4 regions of the Brevibacillus sp. FSL L8-0520 genome follow, and region 1 is predicted to be linked to each of the others. Evidence: riboswitches for the same ligand, from Rfam matches in the RefSeq annotation. Region 1 holds a riboswitch; each other region holds the start of a gene.
What was found. Region 1 has a riboswitch for S-adenosylmethionine ahead of NSQ24_RS16655 (homoserine dehydrogenase). Riboswitches for the same ligand answer to the same signal wherever they lie in the genome.
Positions count from the first base shown of each region.

Region 2: linked by a shared signal. The riboswitch ahead of NSQ24_RS03500 (methionine ABC transporter ATP-binding protein) and the one ahead of NSQ24_RS16655 (homoserine dehydrogenase) in region 1 are both predicted to bind S-adenosylmethionine.
Region 3: linked by a shared signal. The riboswitch ahead of NSQ24_RS19000 (pyridoxal phosphate-dependent aminotransferase) and the one ahead of NSQ24_RS16655 (homoserine dehydrogenase) in region 1 are both predicted to bind S-adenosylmethionine.
Region 4: linked by a shared signal. The riboswitch ahead of NSQ24_RS24730 (BMP family protein) and the one ahead of NSQ24_RS16655 (homoserine dehydrogenase) in region 1 are both predicted to bind S-adenosylmethionine.

Region 1 is NZ_CP150171.1:3,334,860-3,342,867, reverse strand. It holds gene NSQ24_RS16670 (amidohydrolase) at 1-1,076, opposite strand, end outside; gene NSQ24_RS16665 (spermidine/putrescine ABC transporter substrate-binding protein) at 1,092-2,237, opposite strand; gene NSQ24_RS16660 (saccharopine dehydrogenase C-terminal domain-containing protein) at 2,368-3,570, opposite strand; SAM riboswitch class I at 4,199-4,310, shown strand; SAM riboswitch class I at 4,414-4,528, shown strand; gene NSQ24_RS16655 (homoserine dehydrogenase) at 4,614-5,864, shown strand; gene glpK (glycerol kinase GlpK) at 5,966-7,459, shown strand; gene NSQ24_RS16645 (extracellular solute-binding protein) at 7,699-8,008, shown strand, end outside.
Region 2 is NZ_CP150171.1:632,883-640,890, reverse strand. It holds gene NSQ24_RS03510 (MetQ/NlpA family ABC transporter substrate-binding protein) at 1-723, opposite strand, end outside; gene NSQ24_RS03505 (methionine ABC transporter permease) at 770-1,435, opposite strand; gene NSQ24_RS03500 (methionine ABC transporter ATP-binding protein) at 1,437-2,450, opposite strand; SAM riboswitch class I at 2,536-2,652, opposite strand; gene NSQ24_RS03495 (Ger(x)C family spore germination protein) at 2,746-3,897, opposite strand; gene NSQ24_RS03490 (GerAB/ArcD/ProY family transporter) at 3,867-5,003, opposite strand; partial or broken gene NSQ24_RS03485 (spore germination protein) at 5,013-6,217, opposite strand; gene NSQ24_RS03480 (hypothetical protein) at 6,210-6,485, shown strand; gene NSQ24_RS03475 (LCP family protein) at 6,548-7,549, opposite strand; gene NSQ24_RS03470 (MFS transporter) at 7,741-8,008, shown strand, end outside.
Region 3 is NZ_CP150171.1:3,786,757-3,794,764, reverse strand. It holds gene NSQ24_RS19025 (HAMP domain-containing sensor histidine kinase) at 1-401, shown strand, start outside; gene NSQ24_RS19020 (ThiF family adenylyltransferase) at 437-1,462, opposite strand; gene moaD (molybdopterin converting factor subunit 1) at 1,469-2,176, opposite strand; gene moaC (cyclic pyranopterin monophosphate synthase MoaC) at 2,379-2,861, shown strand; gene NSQ24_RS19005 (MFS transporter) at 2,869-4,209, shown strand; SAM riboswitch class I at 4,503-4,615, shown strand; gene NSQ24_RS19000 (pyridoxal phosphate-dependent aminotransferase) at 4,721-5,896, shown strand; gene NSQ24_RS18995 (hypothetical protein) at 6,341-6,610, opposite strand; gene NSQ24_RS18990 (PLP-dependent aminotransferase family protein) at 6,776-7,975, shown strand.
Region 4 is NZ_CP150171.1:5,068,947-5,076,954, reverse strand. It holds gene NSQ24_RS24740 (NAD(P)/FAD-dependent oxidoreductase) at 1-398, shown strand, start outside; gene NSQ24_RS24735 (methyl-accepting chemotaxis protein) at 688-2,160, shown strand; SAM riboswitch class I at 2,250-2,364, shown strand; gene NSQ24_RS24730 (BMP family protein) at 2,570-3,601, shown strand; gene NSQ24_RS24725 (ABC transporter ATP-binding protein) at 3,686-5,215, shown strand; gene NSQ24_RS24720 (ABC transporter permease) at 5,190-6,260, shown strand; gene NSQ24_RS24715 (ABC transporter permease) at 6,247-7,164, shown strand; gene NSQ24_RS24710 (sulfite oxidase-like oxidoreductase) at 7,223-7,885, shown strand; gene NSQ24_RS24705 (nucleoside phosphorylase) at 7,887-8,008, shown strand, end outside.

The DNA of each region.
Region 1 (8,008 bases):
TTGTCGATGGCCGCTGCCATTTGCTTGTAGCTGTCCGGCCTCCAGACAAGCTCGCCAAGTGAATCAATATGTTCGTAAGGCTCGGACAAATAACCTGTGCTGCCTTCGATTACGCCATCCATAAAGATTTTGACACTGTTTGTCTGGTAGAGCGGTCCTTTGTTTTTCTCCCGTTCCTTAATGAACTCCTGGAGCTGTTCCGGCCCTTTTCCGGGATCAGCCAGGAAGGAATTGCGGAAACGCATGGTCAGCTTGTTGTTTTCCTCGGCTTTTTTGTAGGCGGCCAGAACGTTGGGACCGCCGATCATTGGCTCGTGGGCTGTCGTGACACCGCGTTCTGCTGCCATTTCCTGATAGGCCAGGATGCCATCCATATACTGGTCGACAGTAAATTCGGGAACCACGTCGGCGATCAGATCAACGGCTTTTTCGCGGAGCGTCCCCCATGGTTCGCCCGTGGCGTCATCCCGTTCGATTACGCCGCCCTCGGGATTTTTCGTATCCTTGGTAATGCCGGCGAGCTCGAGTGCTTTTGAATTTGCCCATACAGAGTGAACGTCTTCCGAAGTGAGCACGACGGGAATGTCCGAAATGACATCATCGAGCATTTTTTTGCTCGGCCCTTTGCCCGGGATCAGCGGGTTGCTCCAGCCCATACCGGTAATGACTTTGGCATCGGGATGCTTTTTGGCGAATTCGCGCACGGCCTGCAAATATTCATCCACCGATTGCTTGCCGTACAGATCGACAGAATGAATTTGCTTGACCGTTTCGCTGGCGTGAGTGTGACTGTCGAAGAAGCCGGGCAGCACCATTTTTCCTTTCAAATCGACGACTTCGGTCTTGGGGCCGGCATATTTTTTCGCATCGGCATCGGTTCCGACAAAAAGGATGCGCCCGTCTTTGACCGCGACGGCTTCCGCCCAGTTGCGGTTTTTGTCCACCGTGTAAACGGCTCCATTTTGCAAAATCAGATCGGCCTGCTTGTCCGCAGGCAGAGGTGCAGCATTTGCGCCATAGCTGACCAGGGAACCGAGCAGCAGCAGGCTTGCCAGAAAACAGGTTGTCCGTTTCACGCGTCATCCACCTTTTTACTCAAGTTTAATTTCCGACCAAATCCGGTCATACTGCTTGGCGGCATCCCCGATGTCCACCATGTATTCCCCTTTTGCCAAGTCCTCCTTCGGCGGATAGACGGCGGGGTCTTCCAAAACGGCCTTGTCGATCAGCTCGTGGGCGGCCAGGTTCGGATTCGCATACGGGTAATGTTTGGAGATTTCGGCGCTGATGTCCGGGCGAAGAATGAAGTTGATGAATGTCTCTGCCGTTTTTTTGTTTGGACTGCCCTTGGGAATGACGAAATTATCCTGCCAAAGCTCCATGCCTTCCTGGGGCAGTATCGTTTTGATCGCCGGATTTTCCTGACGGGCTAGCGAAGCCTCGGCACCGTAGACGATGCCGGCCGCCACCTCGCCGGATACGAGCAGCGTCTTCGGGCTGTCGCTGTCAAAAGCCTTTACGTTGGGCATCAATTGGCTGAGCAGCTCTTTCGATTTTTCCAGTACGGCGGGGTCCGTCTCATTCAGTGACTTGCCCTGCATTTGATTGGCGATGCCGATCATCGAGCGGGCGTCATCGAGTACGACCAGCGATCCCTTCAACTTTGGGTTAAGCAGATCCCGGTAACCGGAAATGGGGATGGAAACCTTGTCCGCATTGACCGCAATCACGACATTTCCCCACATGTACGGCACAGAGAAAGCCCCCTCGGGATCAGAGGAGCGTTTCAAAAACTCCGGACCGACGTTTTTGATGTTGCTGATGCTGGAGTAGTCCAACTTTTCCATCAATTGCTGTTTGCGCATCAAGTCTACCATGTAGTCGCTCGCGACGGCAAGATCATAGCCCGAAGAATTGACAGACAGTTTGGCGAACATTTCCTCGTTCGAGGAGTAGGTACTGATATTCACCTTTACGCCGTACTCTTTTTCAAATGCCTCCAGAACACTTGGCGGGATGTACTCCGACCAGATAAAGAGGTTGAGCGATTTGGACAATCCTGCCTGGCTGTCTCCGCCCGCTTTGGCAGCTTCATTTCCCGACGAGGGAGCGCCATTCCCCTGGACCTGCTGACCCGGCTGGACAGAGCTGCTTCCGCAACCAGTCAATCCGGTCAACAGAACCAGAGCAGCGACTAAGATGAGCATGAACAGGCTTGTCCGCTTTTTCTCCATCATGAGAGGTTTCACCTTCGTTTCATGTAGGATTGATGAATCGGAAGAAACGTACCCGATCTGTATTTAACAAAGATCGGGACAGCGGCAACAGCTGCCAATCCCGATCTTTTTCTATATCTCAAGTTACGTACTACGATATTTGCCTGAGAGGGGCAGTCTTCTCAATCACATCCCAAGTCATGCCGCGAGCCTTTAACCGCTCTAAAAAGGGGAGCGGGTCGATCAGCTCGGGCGGAATGCAGCCGGTCGTGGTCAACAATCCTTCAGCGATCATGTCGACAGCGACGACCGGCGGGATGCCTGTCTGCCAGATCGTTGCTTGAAATTCCGTCTTGTAGTAAACCTCATCGTGATTGGCGATCGTGTAGACGTAAACTTCTTTTCGCTTGTTGTTCTTCTTGCCTTTGACGAGTGCGCCGACGGAGGAGTATCCGTGGATTTTTCCGGCGAGATCGGCCGGTTTCGGCATGGTCGTCACGACTACATCGCGCGGCGCTACCTTGACGCCTTTGACCTCGATCTCTTCGTCGCTGTCCAGTCCCAGATAGCTCAGCACCTTGAGGGTATTCACAAAGTCGGGATGGAGGGCGTACTTGAAGTCCACGTATTTGCACCCTTTTGCGCGGCCAATCGTCTCGCCAAGAGTGGTCGCTTCTTCGTGCTCCACGTTGTAGCAGTCCAGCCAGCCGATCGGCTCGGGGAATTCGAACTCCTCTTTGTTGGCAAAGGGAGTAGGCAAGTATTGTTCACCCTTGTCAGCCGTCCAGAAGTTCGGTTTGGCCAAACACTCCTGAATGGCTGTCTGCGGACTGAAGAAGGAGCAGAAGCCGTCGTAGTCGACGACGGAATTGTCGCCGTCGCGAATCAAAATCTCATCGACTTCGTCCAACTGATCCACAGCGTACCGCGCCGCGATGTTGGAGAAGCCGGGATCGCACCCAAGCCCCATGATTCCGAGAATGCCTGCCGCTTTGAATTTATCGGTCCAGGCTAGCTGCTTGCGGAGCCATTGCGGGCCGCTGGAAGCCGTGTCGATATAATGGGTTTTCGTGTTCAGGCACGCTTTCATCACTTCAAAGTTGTTTTCCGGCAAGCCGATATGCAGCAGTACGTCAATGTCAGTCAAAATAGATTGGACGCTCGATACATCGCGTGCGTCGACACGTTTTACCTGGATTTCCACATCCGTCTCCCGGCGCAGCTCGGCAGCCAGCTCTTCAGCCGGGCCGATCGATATATCTGCCAGCACCAGTTTTTGCAAATACTTCGATTTCACGATTTCACACGCGCTTACTTGTCCTACACCGCCAACTCCTAAAATAGCGACTCGCATAGAGTCCTCCTTCCATTTTTGGAAAACGTTCTATCTTCGCATTCGAAACAGCCATTTTTGCAAATGCAGATCGATCGTAGCAGGAAATACCGCGACTTGTGTCGCAACATCGATTGGTTCACGCGGACGAAGTCTCATCCAAACACCCTCCTTCTGCACACGGGCAGATCATAGTAGAAACCGAAGCTAAGTGGGACGATCGTGGATCAAAACAGGCAGCAGCCTACTCAAAAAAAAGCACCTCCTTCCTGCTGAAAAAGTCAGAGTGGAGCGTCTTTTATTCATGTATATTCGACGCACCCGACGTCCCATGCGAATGGAAAAAGGGAATTATACTCTGACTTTTCTGAAAATATATGCAAGAATGATACCAAATGACCGGCTGCTTCCTGTGCAGTATGAAGGAGCATCGGCAGTACCATTATTCTCACTATTGAGAAAGCAAAAACCAAAACAAAGTGCTGGAAATGTCTGTTGGTGCGCCATCACCTGCATGAGAACACCTTATTAAAAATGAGAAACCTTTCTTTTCAAAAATGAAAGGAATTGTCCGAAGATGAAATGTCGGAAATATCTGGTTGACGGCTCAAACCGAATTCCTTACAATGTTGCCAACAGGAAAATACTGTTCTTATCCAGAGAGGCGGAGGGACTGGCCCGATGAAGCCCGGCAACCGTCACGCAGTTTGTGACAAGGTGCCAATTCCTGCAGGACTGATGACAGTCTTGACAGATAAGAAGCGGGAGTACGTCCATTCCGGATGCCAACCTTCTTCTTAACGGGAGAAGGTTTTTTATTTGTATGATCAAATGTTTTTGAGTTATCGCAACTTCATAACTTCTTTCTTATCCAGAGAGGTGGAGGGACTGGCCCGATGAAGCCCGGCAACCGTCACGCAGTTTGTGGCAAGGTGCCAATTCCTGCAAGACAGCAGCAGTATGTCTTGGCAGATGAGAAGGAGGCCCCCTGTAGCTCGCGAGCCTTCTTCTTAAACGGAAGAAGGCCTTTTTTATGTTTGAAATGAGAAAAAGAGGTGGAGTACATGAGTGCAAGTGTGGTAAAAGTAGGATTGCTTGGCGTAGGGACGGTGGGGGGCGGCGTCTTGAAAACGATCCGCTCTCAGCAGCAAAAGCTGTCGGACAGGTTGGGCAGACGTGTCGAGGTGGTCAAGGCGCTGGTCCGCAATGCGGAAAAGCAGCGGTCTGTACCGATTGAGAACAATCTGATCACGACCCGGTTTGAAGAAGTGCTGGCGTCGGACGTGGACATCGTCGTCGAGGTGATGGGCGGCGTCGAGCCGACATACGGCTATGTCCGTGCACTGATTGAAAAGGGCTGTCACATCGTCACCGCGAACAAGGAGCTGCTTGCCAAGCACGGAACGGAGCTGGTGCGGCTAGCCAATCGGCACGGCGTTCAGCTCGCGTACGAGGCCAGCGTAGCCGGAGGGATTCCGATTCTCGGCGTGCTGCGCCAGTTTCTCCGGACTAATGACATCGTATCGGTCAGCGGCATTTTAAACGGGACGACGAATTACATCCTGACGCGGATGGAACAGGAAAAGCTTCCCTACGCCGAAGTGCTGAAGCAGGCGCAGGAGCTGGGCTACGCCGAAGCGGACCCCGCCTCGGACGTAGAGGGCTGGGATGCCTTGTACAAAACGTACATCCTCGCCCAGCTCGTATTTGGTGAATCGCTGCCGCTGCATGCAGCCGAGAGGCAGGGGATTGAAAAGCTGCATCTCGGACAGATCGGCCTCGCCCGCGAATTGGGGTACCGGATCAAGCTGCTGGCCAAGGCTTCCAAGGCCGGGGGCGGTCTACAGCTTTCCGTCCGTCCAACGCTTCTGCCGCTGGATCACCCACTCGCGCAGGTGCAGGATGCCTACAACGCCGTGCAGGTGTCGGGCAATATCGTCGGCGACCTTTTGTTCATGGGCAAAGGGGCAGGCGAGCTTCCGACAGCAAGCGCTGTGGTGGAGGATCTGGCCTATTTGCTGACCCAGCGCTTCACTCCTCAGCCGGTCTGGCAGGAAAGCGAGCCGGCAGGCAATCGGGAAGCCGGGGAGAAGCGGTGCTTTTGCTATCTGGAAAGTAAAGCGTTGCGGGGAACGCCTGATCAAGTCACGCATTTTTTGGATCGGGCAGGAGTTCTCGTGGAAAAACAGCGAATACAATATGACTGGGCGAGCGTCTTGCGCATCGGCATGATTGCCAGCGGTTTTGCAGAGGAGCACAAGAAGGCGCTGCACCGCGATTTCGGCATCAGGGCGGAAGAGTTTCCCGTGTTGTGAGCGGAGACGGCCCAATGCTTCGGGATATAGACCGCATCCGGTTTCACCCCTAATAGAGGAGAAAAAGGGTGCCCGTATCCCGCGGTAGAAGGAGGAAGCTCATGGATACAAAGTATGTGCTCGCAATCGATCAGGGGACGACCAGTTCCCGGGCCATCTTGTTCGACAAGCAAGGAAGCATCGTCGGGATGGCCCAGAAAGAATTTCCCCAGCTCTTTCCCCAGCCAGGATGGGTAGAGCACAATGCCCTGGACATCTGGTCATCGGTCGTCGGCGTAATCGGCGAGGTTTTGGCCAGCCACAATGTTTCGGCGCAGGAAGTGGCAGCCATCGGGATCACCAATCAACGCGAGACGACCGTGGTGTGGAACAAGCATACCGGAGTGCCCATCTATCACGCAATTGTCTGGCAGTCGAGACAGACAGCGGGAATTTGCGAAGAGCTCAAAAGCAAGGGATACGACCCATTGTTTCGGGATACGACCGGTCTGCTGATCGATGCTTACTTTTCGGGCACAAAAGTAAAATGGATTCTCGACCATGTGGAAGGCGCCCGCGCTTTGGCGGAGCAGGGCGACCTCCTGTTCGGAACGATTGACACGTGGCTGATCTGGAAGCTGTCCGGCGGCCGGGCGCATGTGACCGACTATACCAACGCGTCGCGCACACTCATGTACAATATTTTTGATTTGAAGTGGGACGATGAGCTGCTGGCTCTGCTCGATGTCCCGCGTGCGATGCTGCCTGAGGTGAGAAGCAGCTCGGAGGTGTATGCGGTAACCGACAAGGATTTGTTCTTTGGCGTCGAGGTTCCGATCTCGGGGGCGGCAGGAGACCAGCAGGCCGCTTTGTTCGGGCAAGCCTGCTTCGAGCGGGGCATGGCCAAAAATACATACGGCACCGGCTGTTTTTTGCTGATGAACACCGGAGAACAAGCCGTTCGCTCCGAGCATGGCTTGCTGACGACGATCGCCTGGGGCCTTGGCGGAAAAGTGGAGTACGCGCTGGAAGGGAGCATTTTTGTCGCAGGCTCTGCGATCCAATGGCTGCGGGATGGCCTGCGCATGCTCAAAACCTCGGCAGACAGCGAACGCTACGCAACGGCTGTGTCATCCACCGAAGGCGTCTATGTCGTCCCGGCTTTTGTGGGCTTGGGCACTCCTTACTGGAACAGCGAGGTCCGCGGCGCGATTTTTGGACTGACCCGGGGAACCAAAAAAGAGCATTTCATCCGGGCCACACTGGAGTCGCTGGCGTACCAAACCAGAGACGTGGTGGCAGCCATGGAAGCAGATGCCGGCATTCCGCTGAGCAAGCTTCGCGTAGACGGCGGTGCCGTAGCGAATCAGTTCCTGATGCAATTTCAAAGCGATATTCTCGGTGTCACCGTCGAGCGTCCGCGCGTACATGAAACGACGGCGCTCGGTGCCGCCTATTTGGCCGGGTTGGGCATCGGTTTTTGGAAAAGCAAAGAGGAGATTTCGCACAATTGGCAGGTTGAGCGCTCATTCGAGGCGAGACTGGAAGAGACGGAGCGCAGCAGGCTATATGCCGGTTGGCAAAAGGCTGTCCGGGCTGCGGCAGCATTTGTGTAAGCATTTTCATTGACAGTTATTGAAAACTATGGTTATACTTTAGAAAAGTTGATCGTGCAGCACGAAAACATACGGAAATACGGTTAGGCGGAGAAAACGGAGAAAACCCTTACCCGTAAACACATTCCTTTTAAGGGGAGGAGTGTGTTTATATACGTAAGGGTTTTCTTTTTATTCATTATCGTCAAACTATTCGATCAACAGAAAAATGAACACGAATAGAAAGAGGGGTCTGACAAATGGTGAAAAAGTGGCTGAATGTCGTAGCGACCGCGGCGTTGTTGTCGACGGTGGCAGTAGCGGGGTGTTCCTCGGGGGATACGGGCTCATCCAGTACGGGCCAAGGAGAAGCTGGCGGGGGTTCGGGTGCCGCAAAAGAACTGGGTCAAATTGCACTCTACTCGCCTGAGACACCTGATATGACCAAAGAAATTGGTCAGAATTTTGAAAAGGCTTTCAAGGGCTCGACCGTTAACATTCAGTACGCCGGCACCAACGTTCTGGTGAACAAGATGATTGCCGAAAAGGACAATCCGATGGGGGATGTCT
Region 2 (8,008 bases), 2.7 Mb from region 1:
AGCTACCAGGTAGTTTGCATATGGAGAATCCTTGTCTTCGATGAACAGGGCGTCTTTGGTCGGTACCAGCTTCGCTTCCAGCGCATAGTTGGTGTTGATCAGAGCCAGGTCTACTTCATCCAGGACGCGTGGCAGCATCGCAGCTTCTACCTCTTTGAACTGCAGATTTTTCTTGTTTTCTACGATGTCTTTTACAGTACCGCTGATGCCTGCGCCGTCTTTCAGCTTGATCAGGCCTTGCTTTTCGAGCAGAGCAAGTGCGCGGCCGTTGTTCGTTGCATCGTTTGGCAGAGCAACGGTTGCACCGTCAGCGAGTTCATCCACGCTTTTTACTTTTTTGGAATATGCGCCAAACGGCTCGATATGAACAGGTACTACTTCTACCAGGTTCATGTTTTGTCCTTTGTTGAAATCATCGAGGTACGGCTTGTGCTGGAAGAAATTGGCGTCCAGCTGCTTTTCATTTACCTGCACGTTAGGTTGAACGTAGTCGGTAAATTCTTTGACTTCCAGAATTACGCCCTGCTCTTTCAGCTTCGGCGCGACGAACTTCAAAATCTCAGCCTGCGGGACCGGCGTTGCGCCCACTTTCAGCGTTACTTCTTTTTGCTCGCCTTGGGAACCGCCGGCAGACGGCGCGGGAGCCGATTCATTTTGGCTGCCGCAAGCAGCCAGAGACAGTGCCAGTACAGTGGACAGTACAGATACGACCAATTTCTTCACAGATGATTTCCCCTTTCTATTTTGAACATTCTCTATGGACAAGATCCTACTTCCGGCTGAACTTGATGACGAGCCTGTCGCCCACCATCTGCAGGATCTGAACCAACACAAGCAAAATACATACCGTCACGACCATGACGTCTGTCTGGAAGCGCTGATACCCGTAGCGGATCGCCAGGTCTCCCAAGCCTCCGCCGCCGATGACCCCGGACATCGCCGTGTAGGACACGAGCGACACCGTGGTAATCGTAATCCCGGCGATCAGCCCCGAACGGGATTCCGGCAAGAGCACGCTGCGGATAATTTGCCAGTTGGATGCACCCATCGATTGCGCCGCTTCAATTACGCCGCGATCAACCTCGCGCAGGGAGGTCTCCACCAGTCTGGCGAAAAAGGGAGCCGCCCCGATCACCAACGGAGGAATCGAGCCCTTTACCCCGAGTGAGGTGCCGACGAGCATTTTGGTTACAGGAATCAGCAGGATCATCAGGATGATGAATGGCACCGAACGCAAAACGTTTACGACAAAGGATGAGATCGAATAAAACGCGCGATTCTCCAAAAGCTGGCCTCTGGATGTGAGAAACAGCAAAATGCCCAGCGGCAGCCCGATAACGACGGTAAACAAGGTGGAAAAGCCAAGCATCGTCAACGTATCCTGCGTTCCCTTCCAAATTTCCGCCCAGTCTATATTTTTAAGCGTGAATCCCATTTTAAATCACCTCCACTTCCAGGCCGCGCTGACGAAGCGTATCGACAGCTTTCCTGTTCTGCTGCGCATCCCCGCCCAACTCGATCACGAGCTGGCCATATGGGGTGTCTTTCATACGCGAAATGGTTCCTTGCAGGATACTGAACACCGTACCTGTTTCCTGCATCGTTTGGAACAGAATCGGCTGGTAGGTTTGTTCTCCGAGGAACGTGACCCGCAGGATCGTCCGTTCGCCTGACGCCTTTTCATGAGCAACGGCAGCCCGCAGCTCGCTGGAGTCTGCTACTTGCTCCACGAACTCCTGTGTCGTCGGATGCTGCGGCTTCAAGAACACATCCAGAACATTGCCCATTTCTACGATGTGCCCTCCGTCAATGACACCGACCCGGTCGCAAATGGAGCGGATGACGTGCATTTCGTGCGTAATGAGGACGATCGTCAAGCCCAGCTTCCGGTTGATGTCCAAAAGAAGCGCCAGAATGGAGTTGGTCGTCTGCGGGTCCAAAGCGGATGTCGCTTCGTCGCACAGCAGCACCTTGGGGTCGCTCGCCAGCGCCCGGGCAATGCCGACACGCTGCTTTTGTCCGCCTGACAATTGTGCTGGATACTTGTCGCGGTGCTGTTCCAGCCCTACCAACGCCAGCATTTCCTTCACCTTTTTGTCGATCTCCGCCTTGGGCCGCTTGGCCAGCTTGAGCGGAAACGCGACGTTCTCCCCGACTGTAGCCGACGAGAGCAGGTTGAAGTGTTGAAAAATCATTCCGATATGCCGCCGCTGTTCCTGGAGCTTGCCTTCATCCAGCTTGGTCAGATCAACCCCGTCTACAATGACGCTGCCTGCTGTCGGACGTTCCAACAGGTTGATGCAGCGAATCAGCGTACTTTTGCCGGCACCGGAATGTCCGATGATGCCGAAAATTTCCCCCTTCTCGATCGAGAGGTCAATTCCGCGCAGCGCAGGTGTTTTATGGCCTTTTACAATGTAGTCTTTTTTCAGATTCTGCAACCGAATCATCCGGTTCACCTCCCATTACAATCAACAGCCCCTTTTTCATCAGGCGAAAAAGGGGCTGCACCGCATTATACGATCGCATTCACCCTTCTCATCTGTCAAGATTCTACAATCTTGTAGGAATTGGCACCGCGCCACCCATCAGAATCGATGAGCCGGTTGCCGGGCTTCATAGGGCCTGTCCCTCCGCCGCTCTGGATAAGAAGAATTCTACGTATATTTAGTTTGAAGAACTTTATTTCTTTTTATGATACAAAACGGATTATATGCTATACCAAAATAGAAAGTCAATGGGCAATTAATCCAACACGCCGTTGCGGACAATTTCTACATCGATGTTGTAATCGAAGCGGGACTTCCTGTACATCTCATGCCACTGATCGTGAGACAGCTTCCGCGCCCCGCGGAATTTTGCCCGGTATAATTCCCCGAACCCAAAGGGGTCTACCTCCCATTTTTGCATTTTGGCGACGACCTTGGCCAAATCCTGCTTCATGTTTTCAGACAAGGCCTGCTCCATTTTTCTGAGTACCTCCGGTTGTTCTATTTTTAACGGTATTGACATTTCCAGAATGCGTGTCCGTACTTTCACATCGACCTTGTAGGTCAGTGGATTCGTACTGACAATATCGACGTGGGCCTTGCTGCTCAGCGTATCAAATACCATTTGGATGTCAGGGCCGGTTGTGTTCTTCTTTTTCGGCTTTACCCCCATCCTCTCCGGATCTACCGACGTTTCGTACGTTCCCGCTCGATAAGCATCATGAACTAGCTTGATGTGAAAGGCTTCCTTTGGAGGAATCCAGCCGACATATTTGTCCTTGTGAAACAGAGCCACGCCTTTGATCCTCACCTCATCCCCTTTCCTCTCAAGAAAAGGGACGTAAGGGTCGATTCCCTCGCTGAAGTAGGAGCGGTAAAACTCATGGAGAGTAGGAGACGGAATTTTGTCATCCTCTACGTTGTGCCGGATCAATTGGTAGAGGTAAATGCCAATATTGCCTTCCTCTTTGAATTTGTACGTCAGCAAATCGTAGGTTTGGCCCTCAATGACACTTAAATAAACCCGGCTTCCAATCGAGGGGTCGCGGTACAGAGTGTCCACAATGCTGCCTATCCCTTTTCTGGCCAGCTCCTCGCTGTACATCGCGACCCGAAGCTGCCCGCCCAGCACTTCTTTGTCTGACTGCAGGTTGGCCTTGTCGCGAATGCCCTTGCTCGTCAGACTGATGCCGGACATCACCTGCACTTTTTCTTCAGCCTCGGGATTGATGGAGGGCATCACCACCGTTCCGCGTATGTTCCCGTCCTTTAACAGGTCATATCCCGCCACCGTAATCATTCCAAGCTCATCAAAAATTTGCGTCCTGATACAGCCGCTGAGCAGAACAGAACATAGAAGGAGCACGGCTCCCGCTCTCAGGAGCCGCTTATTTCCGGATCTCGGCACGATGAATCCTCCCTCCTGTTCCACCGCCGTTTGATCAGAACTCCCAACAATAGGACATAAGGGTAAATCACAGCCATGTACAAGCTAACGTACGACATGCGATCGATGATGTAATTGGCTGCATGTCTCGAGACAAAAAATTGCATCGCAATAAAGATGACCGCGCCGATGATGTACAAAACCCGCTTCTGGTTCCAGCCAAACATTCTTTTGCACCCCCTGGAGGCGGACCACATATACAGCATGACGTTGGGCAGGATGATCAGCATCCACAGGGAGATGGCAAGGTACTCGAACCGCTCCAGAAACGGGAAATACACGACGGTCTTGATCTGCAGCGTTGGCCATATCGTTCGTATGAGCTGGCCTTCGCTGAAGAATATGAGCGAGATGATCATCAGGACGACGTAGATGAAATTGGTAATGAACGCTCCCCACTGGGCATGCCGATGCAAACGCGTTTTATCTCCGACGTAGGGGTAAATCGAATACAACACTTCATACCCGACGGAGGTAAAGGCCATGATCAGTGCCCCCTTTAGAAGCTGCTTGAAATCTGCCTCCATAACCGGCAAAAGATAGTGCCAGCGGGCGTATTCCAACGTGAAGTAGAGATCAAAAAAAAGCCAGATCGTGATAAACACCGAAATGATCGCGTAGCCGGTAATCACCCGAATACCACCGAGGACAGTGTACATCGCAAGAAATAACAATATCGAGCCAAGTATCCAGATCGGAATCCCTGGAAAAATCCATGATTGTACGACTTCTATGTACCCCCGCAGGATGACCATCGCCATTGCGATGAAGTAGAGGATGTACAGAAGGCTGAATAGGTTGCCGATGATTTTCCCGTACACATCCCGATGTATCCCGAATAAATCTGCGGACGGGTAGTGCCTCAGTGTCCGGCATATGATCCAAATCGTAAGATGCGACAGCAGTCCCGCGATGGCTACGGAAATCCATGCGTCATGGCCGGATTCGGCTGCGACCACCCGCTGATAGCCTAATATTCCTACCCCTATTTGCGTCGACATGACAACGAAGCCGGTCATGTAAGGAGCTATGGTCGTCGTTGGTTTGGGCTGAACATTGATCTTCATGGCTCCTCCCTACTCATCTTCATCAAAATTATGGATTTGGCGTGCTCGTTGCTTGTTGTAGCGATAAGGCTTGCCGTTTTGAAAAAACTCGAGACGTTTGGCAAGGAACGCAAAGGGAGCCCGGATGAAGCTGTTTTTCCAGTCGATGAGGCGAACCGGATAAAGCGGGGAGAGGTACGGTCTTCCCAAGCTCGTCAGCCGCAAGAGATGGCTGATGAGGAAGCTGACCGCCATCATGATTCCGATCAGACCAAGCAGCCCCGCCATCAAAATGATGGGAAAGCGAATCACGCGGATCGTAGAGCCGATCACGTAGCTGGGAGCGATAAAGGATGACAAGGCTCCGAGCGCAACAATGATAATCAAGATGTTGCTGGTAAAGCCCGCCTGCACGGATGCTTGCCCAATCACGATACCGCCAACGATGCCGATCGTCTGTCCTACTTTGGTAGGAAGCCTTGCCCCTGCTTCTCTCAAGAGTTCAATAATAATCTCCATCATCAAAGCTTCAAACAGAGGCGGAAAAGGGACTCTGGCCCGGGACTGTGCGAGTGACAAAGGAGATCAGCCGGAATCATTTCGTAGTGAAAAGTGAGTGCCGCCACGTAAAGCGGTGTAAATAGCAGGGAAGCGATCATCGCGGAGACACGGAGAACCCGGTTAAACGTGGCAATGCTCCAACGGAAGTAATAGTCATCCGGCGACTCAAAAAAGTGGATTAACGCAGTTGGCCCAAGCAGCACAAACGGACTTCCCTGCATCAATATGGCCACCTGACCCTTCCGCAAAGCGCTTGAGACGCGATCCGGCCGCTCCGTTTGCAGCAATGTGGGAAAAACGGTAATTTCATTGTCCGCTATGTACTGAGTCAAAATGTTGACTTCAACAAGTCCATCCACCTCCAAATCTTGTATCCGTTGACGGATGGTTTGAACATGCTCCGGATTCGCCGTTCCCTCCATGTACAGGATGGCGACTTCCTGCGGCACGCTTTTCCCAACCCATAGCTGCTCGTGAAATAGCTGAGGGGAGGCAAGGTATTTGCGAATGATCGACAGATTCATATCAAGATCTTCAACGAACGCTACTTGCGGGCCAAGTACGTTGGTCTCGATTTCCGGCCTTTGCAAATTGCGTGTTGCCACCCCGCTGGCAGGTATCGCCAATCCATAGGGAGCTCCGCTTACATGAATGTAAATGGCACCCTTGAGCAACTGGTTGATGACCTGCTCCTGCCGGGATTATCCGCTGAGAGGCCGGGACACCGAGCCGATTTTCCACCTCGCTGATCGTTGCGTTCTGGAGATCGAGCTGCCTCAGCTCCGGCAAAACCTTTGTGTAGACAACCTTGTTGTCAGCCATGCTGGACAGAAAATAAATCCGTACACGGCCTTCTTGTTCGTCAACATGCTCGACAATCAGGTCTGCTGTATGGGAAAACCAGTCACGGATGACATCGGAAGCCACCACTTCCCCTCCTAACACATGGGATACGGCTAGTTTTCCCCAATCTCTCCGATTGATGGCAAAAAAAAACGACACGCTTATCTTTGCGTGTCGCTGCTTGTTTGCTGCGGAATGGAAGACGTCTCTTTTTCTTCTTTGAGCGGAGGCTGCAGCGCTTCCTGAATAAACGCTTGCACCTTGTCCACGTCGGGAATCAATACCGAGCCGGCCCGATGAGATTCACGGAAAGTTCCCATCGGCGGCAGCTGATACTGCCCCGGCTGCTGCGTGTCCAGCGAAAGCCCCAATCCGGCCAGCTTCAACATATCCATAGAGCTGATGTTCGTCTGCACGTATGGAGTGATCTGTTTTAAAATGGAAGGAAGCTGAATCAGGGTCGTTCCGTTTTTCATCTGGCTGGCAAGAGCAGCCATCAGCTTGCGCTGCCGCTCTGTCCGGGTGTAGTCGGAAGTAGCGTCATGGCGGAAACGAACGTATTGCAGCGCTTTGGTTCCATCAAGCCGTTGCAGTCCTTTTTTCAGATCGATGTCATACATGCCTTTGTCTGTCGGGTCGCGGTAGCGCATGTTTTTTTCCACATCGATCTCCACACCGCCGACAGCATCGATCAGGTGCCTGAAGCCTTCAAAATCAGTAATGACATATCTGTCAACGGAAAGACCCGTCAGTTGGCTGACCGTTTTCATCGCCAATTCCGGTCCGCCCTCTACGATAGCAGCATTGATGCGTGAACTGCCGTGACCGGGTATCTCTACATACGTATCGCGCAAAATGGAAAACAAATCGTATCTTTTGGTCACCGGGTCAACGCTCACAAGCATCATGGAGTCTGAACGGGGAAGCCCATTGTTCTTCATGCCGCGCCGGTCTACCCCCATGAGGAGAATATTGACCCGGTCCTTTCCATCCCATACAGGCATCTCCGCTGCCTTGGTCGTCTCCCCCGGCTCCTGCCGATGTTCGATGACGTTGGGCGCTTGTATGTCTTCAGCAAACTGATAAAATGCGTATCCGTAATAACCTCCTGCCACAATGACGACGAGGAGAAGCATAAACAACAGTCGTTTTAATGTACGAATCAAGCATAACTCCACCTTTGTTTCTGTCTGAATGCGGTCAACTCCCACTTTGTCTAGTATACTCGAATCACGTCGAGATGGGGCAGCCTTTATTTGCCTGATGGCAGCTACTTTATAAACTTTTTAGTTTATAATATTTAATAATTCAGCTATACTACTTCCAAAACGTACCGCAAAGGGGGAAGCCCAGCATGATCTCACCAAGGGCATGGCTCCACCGCTATCCCCGGGAAGCCTGGCTGTTTCTTGCCGCCAGCTTTCTCAACTCTTCCGGCAGTGCCTTTATGTGGCCCTTGACGACCTTATATGTCCATACCCAGCTGCACCGTTCGATGACGGAGGCCGGTTTTGTGCTCATGCTGCAATCGCTGGCAGGCATCGTCGGTCAATTTACCGGAGGATCCTTGTTTCATCGGGTCGGAGCCAAGCGGCTGATCGTAGGCTCACTCCTGCTGCAGG
Region 3 (8,008 bases), 450 kb from region 1:
GCATCGAGCTGGACGCAGAGCTGGAAAAAGTGGAGCTCGTCGCGGACGAGGACATGATGAGCCAGGTTTGGACCAACCTGCTCGGCAACAGCATCAAATTTACTCCCCCGGGCGGTACGATCAGCGTCCGTGCCCAGAGAATAGGGGGAGAGGTGGTCGTGCAGATTTCCGATACCGGCATCGGCATTTCAAGGGAGGATCAGGAGCGGATATTCGAGCGGTTTTTCAAGGCGGACAGATCGCGGAATCGGGCCGTTGGGGGCAGCGGACTTGGCCTTTCCATCGTAAAAAAGATTGTCGATTTGCATCAGGGAAAGATTGCCGTACAGAGCCGGCCAGGCGAAGGAACAACCTTTATCATCACATTCGCGGAGGACAAGAAAGTCCCCTCTCTTCCTTAAAAAGAAGGGGACTTTTTGCAATGCTCGCCGTGCGCTCAAGCTCCGATATACCTGGCATGGAGAGTGCGGGCCAGACTGACGTCATCCGTTCCTTGCACGAGCACCCGCCCGTCTGGAAAGACGACCAGCGTGTGCGGGTCTACGTGGAAGCGCAGGAGAAACTTGTTGCGTTCCACCTGGCCCAGCGGGGAAAGCCGTTCAGCGACCACATCCAGATCAAGCGACATATTGCCGGCAGGGGAGATTTGCACCGTATCCCGGCCGCACAGGGAGACGGCTTGGCCCTCTTGCGAATCCGGCTGCAAAAAGGAGAACTGCCGCTGGCCGCATGTCGGACAGTCATCGCGACGCCCGTTCGCCACCTTGATCTGGTGGTGGCGATTGTTCCACAAGTCGAAATGCTCCAGATTGGGGTTTAGCGCATCGGTGTCCCCGACCAGGATTTTGAGCGCTTCTGTCGCCTGATAAGAGGCCACGATGTGAATGATCGGGCCAATTACCCCGGCCGTATCGCAGGTCGCCATTTCACCCGGATTGGGCGGCTCCGGAAAGAGACACCGCAGGCAAGGCGTCACGCCCGGGCGAATGGAGGCAAACGTGCCGGTCGCGCTGACCGCTCCGCCGTACACCCAGGGAATGCCGTGTTTGACACAGACGTCGTTTACGAGATAGCGCACCTGGAAGTTGTCGGTGGCATCCAGCACGAGATCGACATCGGCGAGCAGAGACTCCGCATTGTAGGCGGTCAGGTCAGCCACGACAGGCTCGATCGCGACTTCGGAATTGATCCGCGTCAGCTTGGCGTGGGCTGAGATGGCCTTGGGCAAATGCTGCCGGGCATCGTCCTCGTCGTAGAGCATTTGCCGCTGGAGGTTGCTCGGTTCCACAAAATCGCGGTCGATGAGCCGGACAAAACCGACGCCTGCGCGAACCATGTGATTGGCGGACACCGTACCCAGCGCTCCCATGCCGACAATCGCTACACGGCTTTGCGACAGCCGCTCTTGTCCCGCGCGGCCGATAGGAGGAAACAGGATTTGACGGGAATAACGCGTATTCACGGTAGGTTAGCTCCTTTCCACGTCATCCGGAAGCGCTGTCGGGTTCCAAGGTCCTTGCTGATGGCCCTTCCACTCGCTGCCGTCCTCCCAGATTTCCTTCTTCCAGATCGGTACGATCTGCTTCAACCGCTCGATCGCGTATTCGCCAGCCTCGAAAGCCGCTTTTCGATGCGGCGTCGCTACGGCAGCGACCACCGCGATCTCCTCGATGGCAAGCTCGCCGATCCGGTGATGCATCGCCAGCTTCGTACCCGGCCACCGCTCTTCAACCTCGGACGCGATCTGCTTCATTTTTTCCACTGCCATTGGCTCGTAGGCTTCATAGGCAAGCAATACGGTACGCTGGCCGTGCGTGAACTCCCGGACGGTTCCGACAAAAGCGAGGACAGCGCCGGCATGCGGATTGGACACGAGCTTGACCAGTTTGTCAGCGCTCAGCGGTTCGGTCGTGATGGCAAAACGAGGGTCCTGACCGCCGCTCACAGGTGGCAATATGGCGATTTCGTCTCCGGCCCGGATGGCCGTATCCGGCTTGGCATACTCTTGATTGACGGAGATAAAGCAGCTGCCGAGCAGGGAGGACAGCGCAGGGTATTGGCTGGATGCGGCTTGCAGCAGGTCCTGTACGGTTGCTCCCTCCGGCAGTGTCAGTTGTATCGTTCGCTCGCCGGCCAGCTCGGCCAAACCGGCAAATAAAAGGACAGATATTTGCATGTAGCACTCCTCGTTTCCCAAGGGTTATTTATAGGAAGGAAAAGCTTCTCTCTACTTGTGACGATAACATAATTGCGCCTAACTGCCAAATCAGAGAGCGACTTCTTGCAGATTCCCGATTGATTTTCTACAGTGCTGAATGTAAGGTTAGATTATCGAAAAAGAAGGGCATTCCCAGGCGGAAAGCAAATGGGAGGAAGAAATGAACGACGAATTAACGCATTTTAACGATCAACAACGGGCCAAAATGGTGGACGTCTCCGAAAAAGAGGTAACCAAGCGGGTAGCGGTGGCTGTCAGCAAAATCACGATGAAGCCGGAAACGCTGCTGCGCATTCGCGAGGGGCAGATTGCCAAGGGGGATGTATTGGCTGTCGCACAGGTAGCCGGAGTAATGGCTGCGAAAAAGACGTGGGAGATCATCCCGATGTGTCATCCGCTGCCGCTGACGGGCATTGACATCCGCTTTTCGTATGCGGACAAAGCGACATTGGATATCGAGGCAACCGTCAAAACGACCGGCAAGACCGGCGTGGAGATGGAGGCACTGACAGCCGCAAGCGCAGCCGCGCTCACCGTTTATGACATGTGCAAGGCCATGGACAAGGAAATGGTAATCGGGCCGACGTATCTCCAGAGCAAAACCGGCGGGAAAAGCGGAGATTTTTATCGGAGCGAGGCGTAAACATCAGATGAGTCGACTATGGAATTCCTATCCGCGCAGCATCCGGCTTCTGGCCGTTGCTGCCGTTATTCATTCTACGGGCATGGCCTGTATCTGGCCGCTGGTGACGATCTACATCCACGATTTTCTCGGGAAGCCGCTCACCGTAGCGGGTGTTCTTTTGATGCTGAATCAGGGAGCGTACCTGATCGGCAGTCTGACAGGCGGGGTTCTCTTTGACCGCTGGGGGAAAATGCGCACAGTATACGCCGCGACAGCGGGAGCGGTAGCCGTAGCTGTGGCACTGGGCTTCACAACCAGCTTTCATACGTATACGGTCTTGCTGCTTTTGAACGGATTTTTCTCCGGCATCATGTTTCCTGTGCTCAATGCCCTGATCGGCCTCTTGTGGCCTGACGGCGGCCGCAAGGGCTTGAATACGGTTTATGTGGCACTCAATATCGGGGTAGCGATCGGTTCCGCCTCGGCGGGAATGCTGGCGAGCATTTCCTTTGCCTGGACTTTCTTTGGAAATGCGGCGCTGCAGCTGGCAGTTCTGTTTCTCTTTATCTTTTTGAGCCGCACGGTCGATCTTGAGCGCGGTCAGGAAAAAGAAGGCCGGCTCGTGGCAGCGTCGGCGAAGCACACAGAGGAAGGTGAGGGGGCACAGCTGCCTGCCGCGGGATTGGCGGAGAAGGCCGGCGGATCAAAAGGGGCCGCGGCGGCAATGGCGACGGATGCCGCTCAAGCTGCCGGTCGCCCGATGGCATGGCTAGCGCTCGGTCTGTTGTCGGCAGGGTTGTTGGTCTGCTGGATTATTTACTCGCAGTGGACGACTGTGCTGTCGGCGTATATGCAGTCGCTGGGCATCACGCTCAGGGAGTACAGCCTGCTGTGGACGCTGAATGGTGCTTTGATCCTGTTCGGGCAGCCGTTTATCTCCTGGGTGATCAGGCACTTCGCCCGTACGCTGAAAGCGCAGTTGCTGTTAGGCGCCTACGTCTTTTCGCTCTCCATGCTGATCTTGTCTCAGACGACGGTGTACGCCGGTTTTTTCGTGGCCATGTTTGTCATTACACTGGGTGAAATGCTGGTGTGGCCTGCCGTCCCGACCATCGCTGCCGAGTTGTCTCCACCGGGACGTGAAGGGTTCATTCAAGGCCTCATCGGGGGCGTAGGCTCAGGAGGACGCATGGTCGGCCCGCTGATGGGCGCCGTGATCTTTGAAGCGCTCGGAGCAAATGGGATGGTCTACTTCATGGCTGCTTTGGCTTTGGTCGCTGTCGCTTGCTTTACCGTGTACACGTCCTTTGTAAAGCGTCCTGAGATGAAGGCAGCTCTGCCTGCTCCGGAGAAGCTCGGGTCATGACAAGCAATGCTTGGACGGATACTCGTAGCTGTCAGGCGAAGACCAGCAGGCTTTCAGCCGAGGCCGCTCAGGCTGTCAGTCGAGGCCCCTCAGCCTGTCAGTGAGGCTCCTCAGTTTGTCAGTTGAGGACCGCCAGGCTGACAGTTGAGGACTGCCAGGCTGTCTAACGAGGCCCTGCAGGCTGCCGGGCCAGCAACAGCAAAGCAGCCCGGGCCATGGTTCGGGATATTGTATTGACACTCCCAACCTGCTCAAGTAGTATAGTAGACATTCAAAGTAAATAGGTTGCTGTTAACTTATCCAGAGAGGTGGAGGGACTGGCCCGATGAAGCCCGGCAGCGGATCTTGCAGGATATTCTGCAGATGCTGTGCCAATTCCAGCAGGAGCGATCCTGACAGATAAGAACGTGGAGACGCACGATCCGCCCCTTTTTCTGTTCAGGAAAAGGGGCTTTTTGCATGCCTGCTTCGATGTCTGGATTATTTTTGCGAAAGAAAGGATAGAAAGCCAATGCGCATCCAACCATCTGCCATGGTGGACCGACTGCCGACGCAGTTTTTTGCCACGCTGGTAGCGAAAACAAACAAGGCCATCGCGGCCGGACATGACATTATCAATCTTGGACAGGGCAATCCCGATCTCCCGACACCGCAGCATATCGTGGAAGAGCTGAGCGAGCAGGCCAAGCGCCCTGTCCATCACAAATACCCGCCGTTCAGCGGCAGGCTGGAGCTGAAGCAGGCCGTCGCCCACTGGTACAAGGAAGAGTTCGGCGTGGAGCTGGACGCGGAGGAAGAGGTAGCCATCCTGTTTGGCAGCAAGACAGGTCTGGTTGAGATTTGTCAGGTGCTGCTGAACCCCGGGGACGTCGCTTTGGTGCCCGATCCAGGTTATCCGGATTACTGGTCCGGCGTGGCTGTAGCTGACGGCCGCATGGTCATGATGCCGCTCAAGGCTGAAAACGCGTTTCTTCCGGATTACGGCCAGTTGAAGCCGGAAGATTTGGAAAAAGCCAAGCTGATGTTCCTCAATTACCCGAACAATCCGACGGCGGTCAACGCTCCGGTGGAATTTTTTGAAGAGACCATCCGCTTTGCCCGCAAGCACGAGATCGTCGTCTGCCATGATTTCGCCTATGGTGCGATCAGCTTTGACGGCAAAAAGCCGGTCAGCTTCATGCAGGTGCCGGGGGCAAAAGAAGTAGGAGTGGAGTTTTACACCCTGTCGAAAACGTACAACATGGCCGGCTGGCGCGTCGGGGCTATGGTCGGAAACAAGGAGCTCGTACGGCTGGTCAATTTGATTCAGGACCATTACTTTGTCAGTCTCTTCGGCGCTGTGCAGATGGCGGCGGCAAAAGCGATGACCGGCTCGCAGCAATGCGTACATGATCTCGTCTCCGTCTACCAAAGCAGGCGGGATGTGCTGTTCGCCGAGCTCCACCGGATCGGTTGGCAGGCCAAGCCTTCAGAGGGCTCGTTTTTCAGCTGGCTGCCTGTTCCCGAAGGGTTTACATCGGTCGAGTTTTCCGATTTGCTGCTGGAAAAGGCTCATGTGGTGGTTGCGCCTGGCGTCGGTTTTGGACCGACGGGCGAGGGGTATGTGCGCGCGGCGCTTCTTTCCAGCGAAGAAAGGCTGGCGGAGGCAGTGCGAAGGATTGAGAAGCTGGGGCTGTTTGCTCGGTAAGCTTGTTGGCGGGCTTCGGGTTATCTTGCTCCTTGTCCAGGGGCCGCGGTGGGGAGAAGCCTGGAAACAGGCTTCTCCTGCGATTCGGGGTGGCACAACAGGCTGAATCAAGCAGGATACTCACGGATAAAGCAGGCTTGATTCGAAATGATACTCACGGATGCCAAAACATAATGACGGCAACCTTTTCAAGAAAGACAGCCTTATTTTTCGTGTATAGCGGAAGCCATACTTGCAACATAAAGCATGGCTTCCCAAGCAAAAGGCCCGGAGCTATGATCGCTCAGGGCCTTTATGATGGCTTGATGGAATCAGGTGATACCCCAGGCCAGCTTTATGGACTAGGCGGGATCGGCGGTTGCCAGTTCAAGTCTATGTACCGTGTTTCGATGGTTTGCAAAGCGAGCTTCAGCTTTTGCGGAGGCTGCTCCATTCCTTTGACAATCAGGGTTTGGACCAATACGACCCCTTGTCTGAATCTTCCATGTACGTCTTGGCAAAATCGGTCCGAACGTCGAAACGCTTGCCGTTTTCGTCATACAGATTCCAGTAAGGGAAGCTCTCCAGTTTTCCCAAGCCCTTCAACTCGATTATCCAGACGGGCTCGAATTTGCCTACAAAAACCCGTCCCACCGTACTTTTGCTTTTTCTCCTGTTTCTTACCTCTACAGCCCGGTTTACCACCCAAAAGAAAAGCAGGAAACATCTGCACAAGCATCGATACCCCCAACCAAAGTAGTCGCGAGTAAAATCCGACGATTTCGACCGAGCCATCGCTCGACATAGCTAAAACCTATTCCGCCGATAGATTTGTGAGATTGGACTTATGACGGCCGCAGTGATAAAACAGGTATAAGCGAAATCTAGGGGGAACCGAACATGGAATATTCATTTTCCAAATCAACCAGCGCACTCAGCTCCTCGGCCGTGCGCGAAATCCTGAAGCTGACACAGGGCAATCAAGTATTGTCTTTGGCAGGCGGCCTGCCGGCAGAGGATTCTTTTCCAATCGAAGAAATGAGAGAAGCCTTCAATCGCGCTCTGGATCACGGAGCAAAATCGCTGCAATACGGCTTGACTGACGGGTACATTCCGCTTCGGGAATGGGTTTCGTCCCGCATGAAACAAAAGCATATGAATGTTGGCGTAGAAAACATGCTGATCACTACCGGCTCCCAGCAGGCCGTCGACTTGCTCTGCCGTGTCTATCTGGACGAAGGCGACGTCGTGCTGGTAGAAAATCCAACGTATCTCGCGGCCGTGCAACTGTTCCAATTTCGCGGCATTCGAGCTATTCCGGTGGATGGAGATGCGGAAGGCATGGATATGGAGGACCTTGCCAGAAAAATCGCACAATATCGCCCGAAGATGGCCTATGTCATTCCGACGTTTGCAAACCCGACAGGAAAGGTTTGGAGTCTGGAAAAACGCTTGGGACTGCTGAAACAATGCCGGGAAAACAACATTTTGATTCTGGAAGACGATCCGTACGGGGAAATCCAGTTCGACGGCGAGGCGCCTTATCGCAGCATTTTTTCTCTCGATGAGCATCCGGACGGATCGGCTGTCGTCTACACCAGCACCTTCTCCAAAATCGTCGCTCCGGGTCTTCGAACGGGGTGGGCGATTGGAGACAGCCAGGTGATTCAGATGATGGTAAAAGCCAAGCAGGCAATCGACTTGCAGTCCAGCACAATCGACCAATTTGCTCTGTATGAGCTGCTGTCCCGGTTTGATTTGGAAAGCCATATTCAAAAAATCCGCGACTCGTACAAAGAGCGGATGGAGTGGATGCACGAGCTGCTCTGTCGTCAAACCAGCGGCATGAAGTGGAATAAACCGAGAGGCGGAATGTTCCTCTGGGTAGAGCTGCCGGAGCATGTACACTCCGAGAAGCTGCTGGCGCAGGCTGTCAAGGAAGGCGTCGCGTTTGTTCCCGGTATCCCGTTCTACGCGGACCAGCCTCAAACGAATACGATGCGCCTCAACTATACGCTGCTGGATCGGGAACATACCGAACTGGCGATCAACCGCTTGGGCAAAGCGTTTGCGGAGTACAGCCAGCTAGTCGCTCACTAGCGATAAATGAATACGTGGATCGAATAAAACAGG
Region 4 (8,008 bases), 1.7 Mb from region 1:
CCAATGGCGGCGTCATCGTCCAGAAATACGGAGACATTTTGCGCGGACGCCGCTCTACCGAGTCCCGCATCCGCGAAGGGTTTTTGGAGCCGACGCTCAAGGAAGCCGTTCCCGGCGATTTGGGCCTGGTTCTGCCGTACAATACGATGAAAAGCTTGATCGAAATGGTCGAGGCGCTGGACAAGGTGACACCGGGAATCGCTTCCGAGCACACACTGTTCTATGGCGTAGAGGCCAAATTTTACTCTGCCCGTCCAAAGCTGACCGAGGAGTTCGAGACGGAAATCAAAGGGCTGTACTGCGGCGGCGACGGTGCGGGCATTACGCGCGGACTGGCACAGGCCGGGGCTGCAGGCGTATGGATCGCCCGTAATATCATCAAAAAATCGTTGCAGTAGCATAGTCTATAAATCGGAAAAAGCAGGTGCTCCAAAGTCTCAAGCAGACAGCGGGGCACCTGCTTTTGCATTGCATATAGGGGAGTGGCGGGCATGGGTACGAAATTCGACAGCAGATTGTTTGGCCAGCATGCGAGGCCGAAAACGACCAGTTGTGCATCTTCAGAACCAGTCGAATGATGGAACTTTTTTCACACATTCTTACATTATTCGTAGTCGCTGGGACTTTTCTCAGTCTATAATGGCATCAAGAGCATTTCGCAAGTACGACAGGCAAGAGGGGGTACATATGTTTCAGTTGGTCCGCAACACCTTGACGAACAAAGAAGGCTTTATGATCTTTATTTTATGGAATCATCTCTGGGTTGCAGGCTGGATCGCGTGTCAGATGGATGTGAACTTCTGGAAGGTCACCTCCGCAGGCTTGCTGGCAACACTGATCGTTTCTCCGTTGTACTTCATTCGCAAGGACAGCTACTTGATCCGGTATCTGGTCGGAATTGGTCTTCTCTATTACTCGATTGCATTTGACCACTATACACCGTTTCAGGAAATCTCGTTTCTCGCGTTCATCGTCCTGGGCTTTTTGGCAGCCTATCTGGACTGGAAGCTGATTGTATCGGCGGGGGCGATGCAGGTTGCGGCGACATTAATCGGATTTTACACCGGTTCTTACCAGTTGTTTGACGGCCATTTTTCGGAAGTCAATTTGCTGCTTCGCATTGTCGCCTTCGTGCTGATGATCGCGGGGCTCACCTATCTCTGTCTGGCTGGACAAGCGTCGCTTGCAAAAGCGGACAGCGCGAGACGGGAAGCCGAAGACAAAGAGCAGCGCCTGGAAGAGCTGCTGCGGAATATCAAGATGGTAACAGAGCAGGTGGAGCGCACATCCGTGCATGTCCATGAGCATGCCGAGACGACAAGGCGCAACACGGACGAGATGATGGTCGCCTTCAAGGAAGTGGCGACCGGAATGGAATCCCAAGCCAATTCCACTGTCAAAATCGAGGAAGAAGTGCAGTCGATCGACCAGGAAATTGTGACTGTCAACGAGCAAGCGGCCGTCATGAAGGCGGAAGCGGATCAGAACAGCCGCCGCTTGGCAGGAAGCATCAGCATGATGAGCGAGCTTTCCGAGCAAATGGAGCAAATCGTTCAGGCGGTCAATGTGGCGTCTTCGACGATCCGCGAGCTGAACAAGCAAGCCAACAAGGTCGAGGAAATCGTCCAGACGATCAACCAGATCGCGACACAGACGAACCTGCTCGCGCTCAATGCCGCGATCGAATCGGCTCGTGCGGGTGAGCACGGCCGGGGCTTCGCCGTCGTGGCGGACGAGGTGCGCAAGCTGGCTGAGCAAAGCGCGACGGCTACGCAGGAGATTACCGAAATTTTGCAGTCGCTGCATCAAGAGAGTGAAAACGCCGTGAAGCACATGAGCACGGGCGAAGTGTCGGTAGCAAAGGGACAGGAGCTGGCGGTAGAGACAGTGGCGTCTATCGAGACAGTGCGAACAGGCATGGAAGCGTTCCTGGAGGCAGTCGAGCATGTGCGGACGAGCATGGATCGCGTGAAAATGCGCTCCGGGGAAGTGGCGGCCGAGATGTCTACGATTACAGCGGTCACCGAGGAGTCTGTTGCCAACCTGGAGGAATTGTTTGCGACGGCGGAAAACCAGCACCAAAAGGTGCGGGAGATTACCGAGGAGCTGGGCGAGCTGAACGCCTTGTCGACAAAGCTGCAGCAATCATTTCAGCGATAATCGTAATGTTTGAAATTGCTGAAAAAAGAATTGCATTTTTCAATTGATCTGCTAGAATGAATTCAATATCAATTAAATAGTTTCACCTTACCTTATCAAGAGCGGCGGAGGGACTGGCCCGATGAAGCCCGGCAACCACTGTGCACACGTGCACAGAAAGGTGCCAATTCCTACAGAACCTGTTTGGGTTCTGAGAGATGAGGAAGAGGTTAGCGATATACGGCAAACTCTTCCTCCGGGAAGAGTTTTTTCTTTGTGCAAAGGAGGTTGTTGACGAACGTTAATTTAATTAAATATAATAATATTCGTATTTTATTCAAATTGATTTTTAATACACGCCATAAACCAACGATATTTTGTTATAAAAACGAATATTATCGTTCGGGATATTGATAGGAGAGAGGACATCATGAAAAAATTGCTTCTGGCTTTAACGACATTCGCTGTACTGGCAGCCGGATGCTCGACAAACAGCAGCGCCCCCGAAGACAAGGGACAAGCCCAGACAGGCGGACAAGAAACAGCGAAAAAGCGGATCGCGCTGGTGCTGCCCGAGAAAATCGGGGTTAACCCGTTCTTCCAGCAGATGGACGATGGAGCGAAGAAAGCCGCCCAGGAATTCGGGGTGGATGTCAAGACGATTGAATCCACAGACCATGGGGCTATCGAGGAAAATATCCGCGTGGCAGTGGCCGAGCAATACGATTTGATCATCACGTCTTCCTTTGAAGCCGAGGATGCGCTGAAAAAGGTAGCGACAGAAAATCCGGACCGCACCTTCGCCATCATCGATACGCAAGTTGATTTGCCCAACGTCCGCAGTGTCATGTTCCGCGAGCAAGAGGCTGCATACCTGGTCGGAGCGGCTGCCGGTTTGGCAACCAAAAGCAACAAGGTAGGGATCGTCGCAGCAATGGACATTCCGATCCTGAAAAAATGGACAGTCGGTTTTCAGGAAGGGCTCAAGGCGACCAACCCGAACGCAGAAGTGCAGATCAACTACGTCGGCAGCTTCAGCGACCCGGCAAAAGCGAAGGAGCTGGCGCTGCTGCAGGCTTCCAAAGGAGCGGACTTTATTTACGGCGCAGCGGCTGTAGGAGATCTTGGCGTGTTTGAAGCAGCCAAGGAAAAAGGCTTCTACACCTCCGGACAAGACGTTGACCGGACCAGCATCGACCCTGAGCATATCGTCCTGTCCCAGTTGAAAGGAACGGACTCCGCTGTGTATGAAACGGTGAAGGCATTTGTGGACGGCAGCTTGAAGCCGGGTGTCGTCGCCTACGGACTGAAGGAGAACGGCGTCGGCGTGACCTACGTTACGCATGACAGCCCGACTCCGCTGAACCCGTTCATTGGAGAAGAAGTCGTCAGCAAGGTAAAAGCGATCAAGGATGAGATCGTCGCGGGGACGAGAACCGTGACAGACCCGCTGAAACAATAGCGAGAGCGCTGATTCGGAAACCGGCTACATGAGCGTAGTCGGTTTCCTGCTCTACCGGGAAGACAAAAGAGGGAGGGGGAAAAGGTGGAGAACCGACTGGAAATGCGGGGCATGACCAAGCGCTACGGCGATTTTACCGCCAATGACAACGTTTCGTTTACGTTGAAAGAGGGGGAGGTCCATGCGATCGTCGGCGAGAACGGAGCGGGCAAAACCACGCTGATGCGCATGCTGTACGGTATGGAGCAGCCCACTGCCGGAGAGATCGCAGTAAATGGCAAGCCCGTCGTCTTTCGCGGCCCGGAGGATGCGATCCGCCACGGGATTGGCATGGTTCACCAGCACTTCATGCTGTTTCCCGACTTTACCGTTGCGGAAAATATCGTGATCGGCTACGAACCGCAGCGCAAAGGGCTGTTTCAGCGAAAAGAAGCGGCGAGTGCAGTCCGCTCGCTCAGTGAGCGATACCGGATACCGATCAACGAGAACGCCAAGGTATCCAGCTGCTCCGTAGGGGAGCAGCAGCGGGTAGAAATCCTGAAGGTGCTCTACCAGGGTGCAGATATTATCGTGCTGGACGAGCCGACTGCGGTGCTCACGCCGCTGGAGGTAAAGGAGCTGCTGCAGACGATCCGCCATTTGGCCGAAAGCGGCAAAAGCGTCATTTTGATTACCCACAAGCTCCAGGAGGTCATGGAGGTGGCAGACCGGGTCACTGTCCTGCGCGGGGGGCGCGTGACCGGAACCGTTTCCCGAAGCGAAACCAATGCGGACGACCTCGCCCGTATGATGGTAGGCCGCGAGCTTCAGCAGCTCACTGATCGGGTCCGCCTGGAAGGAAAGCCGCTTTTGCGGGTGCAGGGCCTGAGCATCCGGGAAAAACAAACGCTCGTAGACGACGTGACGTTTTCCGTACACCACGGGGAGATCGTCGGGATCGCCGGGGTATCCGGCAACGGGCAATCCGAGCTTTTGGAGGCATTGACCGGCCTGCGGGCTGTTTCGGAAGGGAAAGTCTATCTCGGAGAAAAGGATGTGACTGGCCAGTCGGTGGCAGCGATTCGCGAGGCAGGATTGGCCCACATTCCCGAAGACCGCTACCTGTGGGGGACAGCAAAGCGGGAAAGCGTCGAGGAAAACGCGCTGATGGGCTATCAGCGCAAGCCGGAGTACATGCGCCGCGGTGTCGTTTTGCGCAGCAAATTCCGCCGTGTCGTGGAAGAGTGGGTCGAGCGGTTTGCGATCAAGACAGGCTCTCTTCATTTGAAAGAGCAGGCAGGCAACCTCTCCGGGGGCAATTTGCAAAAGCTGATTGTCGCCCGCGAGCTGGGACAGAATACACCACTGTTGATCGCGGCCGAGCCTACTCGCGGCGTTGACATCGGCGCGATGGAATACATCCATCAGGCTCTGCTGGAAAAGCGGAACAATGGAGACGGCATTTTGCTCGTCTCGTCTGAATTGACAGAAATACTGGCGCTGTCCGACCGGATTTTGGTGATGTACAAAGGGAGGATCGCCGGGGAGCTGACACGCTCGGAAGCGACAGAGGAGAAAATCAGCGTATTGATGGCGGGAGGAAGCGTGTATGGCAGCAGTCAAGCAGCTATGTAAGTCATTGGTTCAGCCGCTGCTGGCAGTGATCATCGGCCTGTTGACAGGTGCGCTGGTCATTGCCGCCGTGGGCGAATCGATTATCGGTACGTATCAAGAGATGTGGAAGGGAGCCTTTGGCAGCTTCTACTTCCTGACCTCCACGCTGGCCCGGGCCACGCCGATCATGCTGATCGGACTGGGACTGTCGCTCGCTTTTCGCGCCGGGGTATTCAATCTGGGGGCCGAGGGACAGATGGTAACGGGAGCGATCAGTGCGACGTTGGTGGCCCTTTATCTGCCCGCGCCCGGCTTCGTCAAAATGGTGGCCGCTCTGGTAACGGGCGTGCTTGCCGGAGGGTTGTGGTCGCTTTTTGCCGGGTATTTGGAGGCGCGCTTTCGGATTCAATTGCTGATTTCCTCGCTGCTGCTCAATTATGTCGCCGTTTTGTTCGCAGGGTATCTCGTCAGCGAGCCGTTCCAGGACAAAACCGGGTCCGCTGCCATGGCCCAGACCCCGATGCTGGAAAAAAGCGTCTGGCTGCCAAAGCTGTTCGCCGGGATGAGCGTCCATGCAGGCTTTTTGTTTGCCTTGGCTGCTGCTCTTCTGATCTTTTTCGTCATTCGCTATACTCCGTTCGGGTACGAAGTGAAAATGCTCGGGCAAAACCCGTTCTTTTCCCGCTATGGCGGAGTGAACAGAGTTCGGGTGATGCTGACCGGCATGTTTTTCAGCGGCGGACTGGCCGGATTGGCCGGGACTGTCGAGGTATTGGGCTCGCATTATCGGTATGTGGAAGGCGCCCTGACGCTTCCGAACTTCGCCTGGACCGGGCTGATGGCGACCCTGCTGGCCAACTCTCACCCGATTGGCGTTGTGTTTACTTCCTTGCTGCTCGCGGCTCTGCAGACAGGTGCCATGGGAGTGGAGCGGAATACGGATGTGCCGCTTGAACTGGCCAGTGTGATTCAAGCTGTTTTAATTTTGTTTATATCAGCTAAATTCAGTTACGACTGGTGGAAAAATCGCAACAACAAGAGGAGGGAATCTCATGGAGCTGTTTGATTGGTCCCTCGTCAGTTCCACCATCCGCATGGTGACGCCTATTTTGCTCGCAGCCCTGGGCGGTGCGCTCTGTTCGCGCGTCGGCATTTTCAACGTCGGTCTGGAGGGGTTGATCCTGGTTGGCGCCTTTTCCGCCATCGTCGGCAATCACTTTACCGGGAGCCTGCTGCTGGCGCTGCTGTTTGCAGCTCTCGTAACCGTTCTGTTCTCGCTGCTGTTTGCCTACATGACGATCGGTCTACGGGCCAATGAGATCGTCGTCGGCGTCGCGATCAACTTTCTCGGGCTGGGGCTGACCACGTTTGCCCTGCGTGCCGTTTTTGACGTAAAGGGCGCGTTTTACGACAAGGACATGGCCGGACTGCCGCAGTGGCAAATCCCGCTAATCAAAGACATTCCAGTGCTGGTAGACATCGTTTCCGGGCATTCGCCGCTCGTGTACTTCGCCTTTTTGGCCGCAGTTCTGCTGCATTTTTTCTTTACCAGGACCGTTACCGGCTTTCGCGTGCTGGCTGTCGGCATGAACGCGACTGCGGCCCGCAGCCTTGGGTTGAAAGCGACTCGCCTGCAGGTGCTGGCGATCGTCATGTGCGGCGTGCTGTGCGGGATGGCCGGAGCCCAGCTATCGCTCGGCCAGGTGACGATGTTTACGGAAGGCATGACAGCCGGACGCGGCTTTATCGCACTGGTGGCGATGATGCTGGGGCAAGCCCATCCGCTCGGCATCCTCGCGTCCAGCTTCCTGTTTGGCTTGATGGACGCGCTGAGCATTCGTCTGCAAGGCTTTTCGCTGCCGACGCAGTTTACCGCCATGCTGCCGTATGTGCTGACGATCGCGGCGATGTTCTTTTTAAAGGACAAGGGCGCTTCGTCAGCCGGCTCCAGCCAGCAAAGCACGCGATAGCTGATAATAAAGCGGAGTATGAACATTTTCATTTACGACATAAAGGGGAGAGGCTCGGATGAACAAGGCTGATCGTATCAAACGGATGAAGGTGCCGGCTGTAGACCCTGCTCTGGCAAAAAGGCTGCCGCCGGGCCAGGTGCTGACGGAGAGATTTCCGATCCTGCACGAGGGAGAGGTCCCGGTCTACGATTTGCAAACATGGACGCTTCGGGTGTTTGGAGAAGTGGAGCGGGAAGTGACGCTTGGCTACGAGGAAATCCGGGCCATGCCGCAGAGTGTACTGACGTGCGACATTCATTGCGTGACCCGGTGGTCCCGGTTTGACAACCGCTTTGAAGGAGTCCGGTTCCGCGACTTTCTAAAAGCAGCGGGCATCGTGCCGAAGAGCGATTACGTCATGCTGCACGGCGACCACGGGTATACGGCCAATTTGGCTCTGTCCGATCTGGACCGGGATGACGTTCTGCTGGCCCATTCCTTCGACGGGGAGCCGCTGACGGACAAGCACGGATGGCCGCTGCGCATGATCGTGCCTCACCTCTATTTTTGGAAAAGCGTGAAATGGCTGCGGGGAATCGAATTTACCAACGAAAACAAGCCCGGCTTTTGGGAGCAGAACGGCTTTCATCTGAACGGAGACCCGTTCCGCGAAGAGCGGTTCTCCGGCGAAGCGCTGCCGATCCCGGAAGACGAGTGGGAGAAAAAGGAGTTTGATTGAGATGCTGCCCAATCTGAAAATTGATCCGGAGCAACTGCCAAAGCGAGCGATTGTGTGCGGAGACCCGAAGCGGGCTGCCCGCATCGCCGAGCTGCTGGAAGAGAGCACTCTGATCGCGGAAAA